DNA from 3 places in the Pantoea sp. SGAir0180 genome. Region 1 is predicted to be linked to each of the others. Evidence: predicted binding sites of a transcription regulator. Region 1 holds the regulator's gene; each other region holds the start of a gene.

Region 1 (4,198 bases):
AATTTTGCCGACCAGCTGATCGCGTTTACCTTCAATGACTTGCATGTCATCATCGGTCAGCTTGCCCCATTTTTCTTTCATTTTTCCTTTGAACTGTTTCCAGTTACCACTCGCTTCGTCTTTATTCATTGCAGACCTCCACGTCATCCTTCGATTTCGTTTTATTTTGCCATCAGGCAAAATTACGATATAAAGCGCTGTTTAATAGCGCCATTCAAAGATAATTGTAGTAGCTAATTTCAGTTTTGCCGGAAAAAATGAAAATTTTATGTATCCTGCGTCATATTTCAGGCAAGTTGCTCAGGCGCTAAACCAGGTGCCATTGCGCCAGTGCCTGCGCCAGACCAGCCAAAGTGACAGGCCGCGAAGCGCCAGAAAAACGGCTATCGCCAGCCATAAGCCGTGATTACCGATAAAAGGCACGGTTAACAGCGTCAGGAAATAGCCCAGTGCGGCAATCGCCATACTGTTGCGCATTTCTCTTCCGCGCGTCGCACCAATAAACATGCCATCCAGCAGATAGCACCAGACGCCAACCAGCGGCATGACAACCTGCCACGGCAGAAAGCGGTCAGCCGCCTGTTGAAGTGCGGGAATCGATGTCAGGAGAGCCACGATCTGATAGCCACAAACAGCATAGACCACGGAGAAAAACAGCGCGACTGACAGTGCCTGACGGCAGGCAGCAATCCATACCAGTTGCAACCGGCTGCCGTCTTTTGCGCCGTGTGTCTCACCAGCAAAAGCTTCGACGGCGTAAGCAAAGCCATCCAGCGCATAGGCGGTAAACGTCATGAACATCAGCAGGATGGCATTTACCGCCACCACATCAGGTCCGATATGCGTTCCCAGCACGGTCAGAGAGGCAAAGCAAAGCTGTAACAGTAAGGTACGCAGCAGGATGTCGCGATTCAGGCGAAGCAGGCGGTGGATATCGCCACGCCAGCTATGGACCAGACTGTGCAGCGTGATGCCGCGCAGCGCCAGCACGCGCCAGACCATAAGTGCCCCAACCAGCAACGTCGCATACTCCGCGATAGCCGTCGCGGCTGCAGCCCCGGCGACGCCCCAGTGCAGCACCAGCACCAGCCAGAGGTCCAGCAGAATATTGATAACGTTGCCCACCACCAGCAGGATGACCGGCGCTCTGGCATACTGTACGCCCAGCAGCCAGCCCAGAATCACCAGGTTAGCCAGCATGGCGGGCGCACTGAGCCAGCGAATATGGATAAACAGCGCAGCCTGCTCAAGCACAGCGGCCTCTCCGCCGATAAAGCGGGTTGCTAATGCCGTGACAGGATGACGCAGGGCAATAAACAGGCTGCCGGCCAGTAAGGCAATGATCAGGGGCTGTGCCAATGCGCGCGCCAGCGCCGTTTTGTCGCCCGCGCCAAACGCCTGAGCCGTCAGGCCTGTCGTGCTCATACGCAGAAAAAGCAGCAGCATGAAGATAAAACTGGTAACGGTCGTCCCGACCGCAACGCCGCCCAGATAAACCGGGCTGTCGAGATGGCCAATAACGGCTGTATCGACTAAACCGAGCAGAGGAACGGTGATATTTGACAGGATCATGGGCAGCGCCAGCCGCCACAGTTTTTTATCAGTAGCTGTCAGGAAGCGCATGTAACGTCCGTGCAATGCGCCGCTGGTGTTGCAGATGAACCCACAGCGGCAAAACAGGGGCAGACTGGGTAACGTCAAGGTTGACGTAAAGAGCCAACCTTAAGAAGAGTTATAACCACTCACCGTTACGTACGATGCCAACCGCCAGACCTTCAACCGTCAGCGACTGCGCACGCGTATCGACAATGATAGGCTCAAAATCCGTATTTTCAGGTAACAGATGCACCACTGATCCCTGCTTTTTCCAGCGCTTCACGGTGACTTCGTCATCAATGCGCGCTACCACCACCTGACCATTACGCACTTCCTGCGTTTTATGCACGGCCAGCAAATCACCATCCATGATGCCAATGTCTTTCATTGACATGCCGCTAACGCGCAGCAGGAAATCGGCAGAGGGCTTGAACATGTCTGGATCCACTTTGTAGTGGGTTTCGATATGTTCCTGGGCCAGCAACGGCTCACCCGCCGCAACGCGCCCAATGAGTGGCAGGCCATCTGAAGGTTCTTCTTCCATTAACAAACGGATACCGCGGGACGCACCAGAGACGATTTCAATCACGCCTTTACGCGACAGCGCTTTCAGATGCTCTTCTGCCGCGTTAGGTGAGCGGAAGCCCAGTTGCGCAGCAATTTCTGCACGCGTAGGCGGCATGCCCGTTTGATTAATGTGGTCGCGAATCAAGTCGTAGACCTGTTGCTGCCTGCTGGTTAATGCTTTCATCCCGCCCCCTGGTTGTTTATACAGTCGCTGTGAGTATATACAGGTATTGGTGAAATGGAAACCAAAAGTCAGGCCAAAATCAGTAATTTGACGGGAGATGGAATGCTTATCGCAAATGCGACCAAAGTAGCGTTCCCCAAACGAACAGGGCCAGTACTATTGCCAGCAAAACAGCGGCCGATCCCATATCTTTGGCACGGCCGGCAAGAGGATGTCGTTCCTGCCCTGTGCGGTCCACCACTGCTTCGATGGCGCTGTTCAGAACTTCAACAATCATCACCAGCATGACCGCGCCAATCATCAGGATGCGCGAAATAGTATCGACATCCAGCCAGCAGGCCAGGATAATTGCCGCCAGTGAAATTACGGCTTCCTGGCGGAAGGCAGCTTCATGCTGCCAGGCGGCGCGAAGACCTTGCCATGAGTAGCCAGCCGCTTTCACAATCCGGGTAATGCCGGTGACATTATTTGTCATGATAAAGGAACTCTTTTCAAAGGATTGACGTCAATACCGGGCAGCGCACAATTGTCGCTGTCACAGATTTTTGCTGCGCGTTCTGATATGCTTGCGCCGCTTTGCTAACAAGAGGCTTCATGTTGTCTATGTCAGGTTGGCGTAAAATTTTTTATAAATTGCTGAACTTACCCCTTTCATTTCTGGTAAAGAGTAAGGCCATTCCGGCTGATCCCGTCTCCGAACATGGGCTGGATCCTACCCGGCCTATTATGTATGTCCTGCCTTATGATTCAAAGGCCGATCTCCTGACTTTACGCGCGCAGTGCATCCGGCACGATCTGCCTGATCCGCTTATTCCGCTGGAGATAGACGGCGCCCTGTTGCCGCGTCATGTCTTTATTAATGACGGTCCGCGTGTGTTCCCCTATTTCGTGCCCAGCCTTGAATCGGTCAAAATCTTCCACGAGTATCTTGATCTGCACCGCAGCAACCCTGAACTTGATGTTCAGATGTTACCGGTTTCAGTCATGTTTGGCCGTGCGCCGGGTCGGGAAGTCCAGGGCGACGATCATCCGCCTCATTTGCGGCTCCTTAACGGCATTCAAAAATTCTTTGCCGTTCTCTGGCATGGCCGCGACAGTTTTGTGCGTTTTTCGCCCACGGTCTCCCTGCGTCGTATGGCGACCGAACACGGTACCGACAAGTCGATTGCGCAGAAGCTGGCTCGCGTAGCGCGCATCCACTTTGCCCGTCAGCGCCTGGCCGCGGTGGGACCGCGTCTGCCGGCTCGCCAGGATTTATTCAATCGCCTGTTGCAGTCGAAAGCGATTGAAAAAGCCGTGGAAGACGAGGCGCGTAGCAAGAAAATCTCCCATGAGAAAGCGCAGCAAAACGCCATTGAAATGATGGAAGAAATTGCGGCCAACTTTTCCTACGAAGCGATTCGTATCACCGACCGCGTGATGGGTTGGCTCTGGAGCCGACTCTATCAGGGGATCAACGTTAACGGCGGTGAGCGGGTACGTCAGCTGGCGCAGGACGGCCATGAAATTGTTTATGTGCCTTGCCACCGCAGCCATATGGACTACCTGCTACTGTCTTATGTGCTGTATCACCAGGGCCTGGTTCCGCCGCATATTGCCGCAGGGATTAACCTGAACTTCTGGCCTGCCGGGCCGATTTTCCGTCGTCTGGGTGCCTTCTTTATTCGTCGTACCTTTAAAGGCAACAAGCTCTATTCAACCGTGTTCCGTGAATACCTTGGCGAGCTCTTTACCCGCGGCTATTCCGTCGAGTATTTCGTGGAAGGTGGACGCTCACGTACCGGCCGACTGCTGGATCCGAAAACCGGCACCCTCTCTATGACGCTGCAGGCCATGCTGCGCGGCGGCACG
Region 2 (4,198 bases), 1.2 Mb from region 1:
CGTTCTGCTGAGTTGAGTCAGCGCGCCATACCATACCACCCAGGCGGGTATAAACGTCGAGATCGTCAGCGATTGGGTAGCTCAGTTTAGCAGCCAGTTGGATGCCCTGTGCTTTGAAAGCGCCGTTAGTGACGTTGCCTTTGTTAGGCATACGGCCTAACCAGTCATAACCCAGCTCGAAACCCAGGTATGGGTTAGCCTGGTAACCGGCGAATGCGCCAGCACCCAGTTGGCTTTCGTGAGTTGGGCCGTCGTTATTTTGGTAACCGTTACCGTAGTAACCAGTGTCGTGATACTGAGACCAGCCCAGTTTAGCACCGGTGTACCAGGTGTTATCTTTAGGGGCGGCCTGCGCTACGGTAGCGAAGCCAGCCAGTGCCACTGCAATTGCGATAGCTGTCTTTTTCATTTTGCGCCTCGTTATCATCCAAATAGGCAATGAGCATAAAGGTTGCTCTTGGTTTAATCCTTCGCCGGGTCAAAACGCTCGCTTATGACTCTACCGCAAAAAACGGAGGTTATTGAGCACCCTGGCGAGATAAAGTCTACAACGAGATTGGAAACTTACAAGTGTGATGTGAGGCACTTATGTAAAAAAACAGTGTTTTATACATAAATTCTAACAATTTAGGGTGAACTTCTGTGATGGGGGTAACCCGCAAAATGGGGGCTAAGCCATTGTCATTACTGGCAGGAGCAGAATCAGTGTCTTAGCCCAACGCGAGAGAAAAAATTTCTTGAGATAAATCTCATTTTTTACTTAATGAAACAAATCAGACTGAATTTTTAGCCGACTTTCTGGTCTGACTGGCGTTTTAGAGGACTCACCCGAGCGCAGGATGAGTCCTAACGCTTCACCTTCAGCCGCAGCGAGCTCCAGTTCCCGACGCTCATCTTCATCCAGATCGTAGGGAATCCAGGCTAAAACGACACTGTAATTTCCCGTACGCAGGGCCTTAATCATGGCCTCGACGGCGTTGTAACGTTCAGCGTCGGCGATATGCATACTTTTCTCCAGGGGCAAGCCTGCTTCCTGCATCCAGACCCGACTCAACTTATGCGCCGGTGTTAACCAAAGCTGCCAGCGGGATTGCTGGCTCAGTTGCTGAAGCAACGGTAACAGCAGCATCTGCATCATTCCCGGTTTTTCGCTATAGCGCAATTCAGTAATCCAGCCGCTCTGAGAAGCGGGGTCAGAAGGCGAAGCGTAACGGTGAGTCGGGCATACATTACGGGGATGTTGGGTGCGCATAAATTAATCACTCAGCAGTTGACTGTATGGATGTACAGTAATGGCATCCTGGATAAAGATCAACCTGAATTTCTGAAAATGCCTCGCAAAATTTTCATAATTTTGTGTTCAATACGATTTATTCATTGAACCTGTAACTGAATTTCCCTATCTTCTAACTGACTGAATAGTAAAGATTTTAACATGGGTTTGTTACAGGGAGGTGATGATATGAAGAAAGAACAGCGGGTCATTTTGCGATCAAAGCAACAACTGGCACCTTTAGGTAACATTGAATCCCGCACTCAGTTCGGCGGTTACGCGTTAGCTGTTGAACGCGTCGTGTTTGCGCTGATAAAGGACGATCAGCTTTATCTGCGCGCCAGCGAAGCGCTAAAAGAATATGTTGCACAACGCCCATTGGAGCCGCTCACTTTTCGCAAGCGTGGTATGGCGGTTAGCCTGAATTATTTCAGAGTCGATGAGCATTTATGGTGTGACCAGGCGCACCTGGTTGCCCTTTCAGCGGCCTCATTACAGACTGCGCGCAGGGAACAGGACGATCGGCAGGGACGTGTGCGTTTAAAAGATTTACCCAATGTCACTTTACGGCTGGAAATGATGCTCCATGAGGTAGGCATTTGCAGCGTCGAACATCTGCACGAAGTGGGAGCCCGGGCGTGCTGGTTAAAACTTAAACGTCATAACCAGCACCTCGGCTTTAAAACCTTGCTGGCGCTTGAAGGAGCCATTTCTGGCCATCATGAAGCCGCTCTGCCACCGACGGTCAAAGCGGAGCTGGGCGAATGGTACCAGGCTGCGCTCAAAATGGTAGAAAAGGCAAAGAAGGAGTCTTAATGGGAGCCTAATGCGCGTCGCAGGCGGGCGATTCCCGGCAGCAGGACAACCAGTAAACTCAACTGCTGAAGCACCAGCGGCGTACGTGAATCAGGTCCGGCGGTAAACCGGGTGATGCGCTGTTCCAGTTCCCGACGCATTTCCTCAGCCCGGCTGTCACTGACGATGTCGGTTTGCAGCACATCTTCGACATAGCACACCGTGTCGTCGAGAAGTGCCAGCAGCACTGGATCAGTGACTTTATCGCGGTGCGCCCCCAGCGCGGAGATATAGCTGAGCAACGAGTGGTTCAGGCAAAGTAGCTGAAAGGCCCATTCCCGCAGCTTAGGGTTGGTACGGGTTTCACTGCTCATATTCGACACGACGGAGGCCAGTTCCGCGTCAGCATTATGTGCATCGCGGCGGGCAATACGGTAAGCGAGGCGATTATCTTTGCCCTGATGGTATTGTTCCATAATGGCATCCAGATAACGGCAATTGGCATTGAGTGTGCGCGTCGCCACCGCCGGAAGCTGGCGAAAACGCCAGTCTGGCCAGATAAAGGTGACGGCCAGCCAGGCCAGCGCACAGCCCAGTAACGTGTCCACTACCCGGGGCAGGGCCACTTCAAAGCCTTCGCCTAACAAATTAAAACAGAACAACACCAGCAGAGTAATGAACAAGGTTGCATGAGCATACTGCACCTGACGAAACGCAAAGAACATGACGCCCGTGACCACAATCAAGACCAGTTGGCCTTCAATGGAAGGGACCAGCCAGAGCAGGGGCAGTCCAAGCGCAATGCCCGCGAGCGTGCCGCCAATGCGTAGCGCCAGTCGGCGTTGGGTTGCGCTATAGTTAGGCTGGCAAACAAACAGACTGGTCAGCAGGATCCAGTAGCCGCGCTCCAGCCCGGTAATCTGAATAAATCCGTATCCCACACACATCACAATCGACATGCGTACGGCGTGGCGAAACAGGGCAGAGGCCGGACTCAGGTGAAGGCTGAGGCGCAGTTTAATATCACTCCAGCCACTCAGTTCTTCGCGTGACAGCAGGTTGTCGCTGTGCTGCGGATCAACTGCCTGCGCCTGCTCGGTTTCGATTGAGGCCAGTTGTGCATCGATGGCCTGCAGGTTGCGAAGCAGCCAAAGCAGTGCACCGGTATGGGCGGCATCCGGCTCGCTCTGCGCCAGCCGGTGAATCGCATTTTCCAGACGTTCAAAAACACGCTCAAAGCGGCCATTATGTTCCCAGCGTTCGCGCAGCAGAATCGCCCGGGCAAGCTGGCGACAGGCCTGTGCCTGCATATTCAGTAAACGCTGAAAGCGAAACAGGATCTCGTTGTAACGCCAGTCGCCACGCAGAAGATGGTACTGCAGATGCGAAGAGCTGGCGCGCTCATGGATGTCCTGAGCCACGAAGTAATAGTGCAGGCTGCGTCGGGTACCGCGTGAGCCCCTGTCACCTCGTAAACGGCTTTGCAAGGTGGTCTTGGTCAGATTGAGCTGTGCAACCAGCTGGCTGTTTACCATCGCGGCTTTAACAAATGCAGCATCATCCTGTTCACCCGCGTCAGGATCAAACAGATTGGCTTTGGCATCCAGATAGTGGGCCAGCTGTGAAAAACTGGCTGCCAGTTGTTCCTGCACCGGACGAACCGGAAACATTAAATGGCCCAGCAGCGTCAGCAGGTTATACCACAGTGCCCCAACCAACAGCAGCATGGGCTGCATATACCATTGTGAGAACAACCCAATGCCCAGCATGGTGTAAACGGCAATCAGTAAGGCGCCAAATGCAATGGTGGCATAGCGCTGTCCCAGCGCGCCTAACAGAATGAATCCCCATGTTGAACCTGCCAGGCCGATAATAAATACCAACGGATGCGGGAACAGCAGCTCTACTGAAACCGAAGCGATGCAAAAACAAAGTAAGGTAATCAGCAGGTTTTTAAGCCGCCCGGCCAGCCTGTCATCCAGATCGGCCAGCGCGGCGGCAACCACGCCGAGGGTTAACGGAATCGTCCACTCAATTTGCTGCAGTATCCAGGGCACAGCCGCACATCCTGATAAGGCAAACAGAATGCGCAGCAGATAACGCCAGGTGCTGTTAAAAAGATACTTTCGC
Region 3 (4,198 bases), 1.6 Mb from region 1:
TTCATCCAGTCGGCTAACTGCTGGCGTTGAGCAGGTGCCAGCGCCGTGCCTAAAACCAGTTTTTGCAGGCTCTGCGCCATCGCTGTCGGTGACGTTGTATCACGTGTATCACCCGGAATAGCGGTATTAAGCGTGGGCTCGGTTCGATCGAGACGAAACGTGTTATCGCCGATGCTGCGGGCGAAGGCGGTCACGGCATGCGGCCCGCCAAGGCGCGTCAGCAGTTTATTCATCGCCGCGTTGTCGCTGTATTGCAAGGCCGCCGCACTGAGTTCTGCCACGGTCATCGTGCCGCCCACCTGTTTTTCGGTCACGGGGTTGTAATTCACCAGGTCGGCGTGACGAATCGCGATGTTTTCATTCAGCAGGCCTTGTGCGGTTTCCGCTTTCTTCAGAATGGCCGCCACCGTAAAGACTTTACTGGTGCTGCAAAGGGGAAAACGTTCGTTACCACGATAAGTAAAAACAGAACCATCACCGGTGTCGATCGCCGCCACGCCTAAGCGTCCGCCTGCGGCGTGTTCCAGCTGCCGGACAGGTTGCGCTAACAATGCGTCATTGAAATGGGCCTCGGCGACAAAAGGGACCGCCAGCGCCAGTAGGGTTGCCGCTGCACAGATGCGCAGCCGGGGAGCCGTAGCCATATAAACCTCCGTTAATGTGTATCTGCATTCAGACATACCCGGCACCTCACCGCCTCAGGAAGCGGGGCGTGCTGAGCGAAACGTGTAAAATGCGCCCCTCGTGAAACTTATGTCAGTTTCTGCCACCTGATGCCCCCGTTATGACACGAAGGTCGCGTTATTGCGGGACATATCGCCTGTCAAAAGTGTGACGAGGGAAAGAGTAAGGGATTTCAAATTATCGACAAGCGAGATAATTTGAGAGAAGCCAAAAGAATTTCTGGGGTTAACAATGAAAAATGATGTTCCGCTTAATGCACTCCGGGCCTTTTATGCTTCGGCCCGGTACCTGAATTTTACTCACGCAGGTATGGCACTTTTCGTCTCGCAGGCGGCCGTGAGCCAGCAGGTCAGGCTACTTGAAGAGCGGCTGGGCGTGACGTTATTCCGGCGCTTACCGCGTGGACTGGAGATGACGGACGAGTCCCGGCTGCTGTTTGCCGAGGTGTCCGAGGCGTTCACCCAGCTTGAAAAAGCCTGGCGCCGGTTTGAAGGGGGTGAATACCGCGAAGTGATGACACTCGCCTGTGTCGGGACCTTTGCGCTGGGCTGGCTGCTGCCGCGTCTGGATGCCTTTCATCAGCAGCATCCTGCGCTGGAAGTGAACGTGCGCACCCATAATAACGTCGTGAATCTGGCGGGCGAAGGCATCGATTATGCCATTCGCTTTGGAACGGGGGCCTGGCCTGCAACGCACAACGAACCGCTGTTTACCGCACCGCTGACTGCGCTTTGCCGGCCGGATATCGCCCGTCGGCTGCAGCAGCCCGGCGATCTGTTACGGGAAACGCTGCTGCGTTCTTATCGCGCGGATGAGTGGGGTAACTGGTTCACTGCGGCAAATATCACGCCCCCCAGAATGACTGGTCCGGTTTTCGACTCCTCGCGGCTGATGGTCGAGGCAGCGGTTCAGACGGGCGGTGTCGCGCTGGTGCCGGTCTGCATGTTTCAGCGGGAGCTGGAGGCGGGCATCCTGGTGCGGCCTTTTGACATTGAGATTGATGTCGGTGGCTACTGGTTAACCTGGCTGCGATCAAAAACGCTGACGCCATCAATGGAGATATTTCGCGAATGGATAAGGCAGCAGGTAAATGGCTGACCGGATCGGTCACAAGCCCATGCGCCCCACACGCCGCTCAGGTTACGGTTGCCGGCGGAAAGCGCAGGGCGAGTCAGGCGCGCGGTGACGTTATCCCGGCATGATGACGGCGCAGGGTTAACCGATGATGCCTGCGCGGACATTGTGCGTATTCATCACGCGGGCGGAGGCAACGTATTATCCTGCCATGCGGGCAAAACAGCGCGACGTTTTTTATTTTCTGAGATGAATCAGCCAGAGGATAAACTCACTGTTATTTCTCACGCCTACTTTCTGCATGATTTTTTGCTTAAGATAATAGATGACGTGTACAGGTGAAGCCATCTGGTACGCGATCTGGTTAACCGTCATACCGGTCATAAAAAGCCAGCTTAAAGAAAGTTCCTGCTCGGTTAAATAGACCTTTTTTCCCTGTGTACTTTTCAATTCCATCTTTATTTTGCCTCTCAATGCTTTTTTCAATGCCACGGTGATAGCCGTGTTTGGCGGTAATGCAGGCATGATAGGCAAACGTGTTGGATATCACAGTATAAATCATTTCACGTTATCTTATTTTTTTAACTATATGATTATTGTCACTTTTAATCCGAATGAGACACGTTCACATCACAAAAGATGAACGTTGTATCCGGCGATCCTGTCTTCATTTTTGCAAAAAAGATCGGCTGTAGTGATTTTCCCGTCATAAAGGGCGAGCGTACAGCGTGAAACAGCGCTGGCAAATCAGACCCCGTTTATCGCCTGCTATTTTGACGCCTTTTTCGGACTTGCTTAGGGCTATTTTTATCACTATGCACGGTCAGGCGGTTGTTTATTTCCGTTATCGTCTGCGCGCCGCTTGTACGCTTAGCCGATTGATGTTGCTAACGCTGTCAGCATTATTTCCGCCCGGGTTGTGCGGCGAATAAATACGCGCCGCTAACGGGCAGCGTTCCGTGCTTTTTAAACATCCGTTCAGCGAAGAGAAGAATTCTGCATGCGCCGGCGAAAAAACAACCGGTACGGTTAATGGCTGCACAGGCCTGTCATAAGGCGGTGAAAAGGGCAGAAAAAAATATCCATCCACATCAACTGGTTTACATAAACCTCTCCGGTTTCGCTTGATCGCACTGGCGGATCGCGATTACTGTAATTATATACAGTAATTTGGCGTGAGAGGTGAATATGGAATTTATCAGGCCAGCAAAAGTGAGCACGCCTTTGCAATTACCGCTGTTTGTCGAGCGGGTGCCGTGCGGTTTTCCGTCTCCGGCGCAGGACTACGTTGAGCAGCGGATTGATTTGAACAAGCTCATCGTTCAGCATCCCAGTTCGACATACTTTGTGCGCGTCAGTGGAGAATCGATGTCCGGAGCGGGCATTAACGACGGCGATATGCTGGTGGTGGACAGCGCACTGGTGGCTTCTCATGGCGATATTGTGGTGGCCGCGATTGAGGGCGAATTTACCGTCAAGCGGCTTCAGCTTCAGCCCTGCCTGCAACTGATGCCAATGAACCGTCAGTTCAAACCCATTGTGATTAGCACAGAAGACGCGCTCGAAGTGTTTGGCGTTGTGACCTATGTGATCAAGTCGGTTTATTAATCATGTTTGCGCTGGTTGATGTGAACAATTTTTATGCCTCCTGTGAAACGGTGTTTCGACCGGATCTCAAGGGCAAGCCCATTATTGTGCTCTCTAACAACGATGGCTGTGTGATTGCGCGTAATGCCGAAGCCAAAGCCCTTGGCGTCACCATGGCCGTGCCGTTTTTTAAAATGCGAGAAATCATTGCCCGCCATAACGTGCAGGTCTTTAGCTCTAACTATGCGCTGTATGCGGATATGAGCACCCGGGTCATGACGCTACTGGAGGAAATGGCCCCGTCGGTAGAAATTTATTCGATTGATGAGGCCTTTCTGGATTTAACCGGCGTCAGCCACTGCATGTCGCTTGATACCCTGGGGCACCAGATTAAAAAACGCATCAAAAAAGAAATTCATCTTAACGTCTGTGTCGGGATTGCCCCTACCAAGACGCTGGCGAAGCTGGCGAATTTTGCGGCCAAAAAATGGGCAGGCTACACCAACGGTGTGGTCGATCTGTCCGATCCGGTGCGCCAGCAAAAACTGCTGGCGAAGGTGCCGGTCAAGGATATCTGGGGCGTTGGCCGCCGTCTCAGCCAGCGGCTTGAGGAGATGGGGATAACCTCGGCCGCAGACCTGGCGCGTCAGCGTCCCAGCCTGATTCGTAAGAATTTCAGCGTGGTGCTGGAACGCACGGTCAGAGAATTATGCGGTGAACCCTGTCAGGATTTAGAAGCCCTCGAACCCACCAAACAGCAGATCATGTGCTCACGTTCTTTCAGTAGCCGTCTTTCAGACTATGCACAGGTGCGTGAGGCAGTCTGTACCTATGCCGAACGTGCCGCCGAAAA

Evidence for each region. The regulator LexA, encoded in region 1, represses DNA repair genes until DNA is damaged. The targets are predictions, from matches to a motif close to TNCTGTATGTACATACAGNA.
Region 2: the regulator LexA is predicted to act here: its motif matches at 1,273-1,292, upstream of sulA (SOS-induced cell division inhibitor SulA).
Region 3: the regulator LexA is predicted to act here: its motif matches at 2,907-2,926, upstream of umuD (translesion error-prone DNA polymerase V autoproteolytic subunit).

What each region holds. Positions count from the first base shown of each region.
Region 1 covers NZ_CP028071.1:3,500,168-3,504,365, forward strand. The annotation lists gene C1N58_RS16455 (CsbD family protein) at 1-129, opposite strand, end outside; gene dinF (MATE family efflux transporter DinF) at 301-1,623, opposite strand; gene lexA (transcriptional repressor LexA) at 1,733-2,347, opposite strand; gene C1N58_RS16470 (diacylglycerol kinase) at 2,454-2,822, opposite strand; gene plsB (glycerol-3-phosphate 1-O-acyltransferase PlsB) at 2,951-4,198, shown strand, end outside.
Region 2 covers NZ_CP028071.1:2,274,127-2,278,324, reverse strand. The annotation lists gene ompA (porin OmpA) at 1-409, opposite strand, end outside; gene sulA (SOS-induced cell division inhibitor SulA) at 761-1,252, opposite strand; gene C1N58_RS10680 (TfoX/Sxy family DNA transformation protein) at 1,463-2,089, shown strand; gene yccS (YccS family putative transporter) at 2,086-4,198, opposite strand, start outside.
Region 3 covers NZ_CP028071.1:1,873,691-1,877,888, reverse strand. The annotation lists gene bla (class A beta-lactamase) at 1-644, opposite strand, end outside; gene C1N58_RS08755 (LysR family transcriptional regulator) at 916-1,782, shown strand; gene C1N58_RS08750 (helix-turn-helix transcriptional regulator) at 1,996-2,283, opposite strand; gene umuD (translesion error-prone DNA polymerase V autoproteolytic subunit) at 2,947-3,366, shown strand; gene umuC (translesion error-prone DNA polymerase V subunit UmuC) at 3,369-4,198, shown strand, end outside.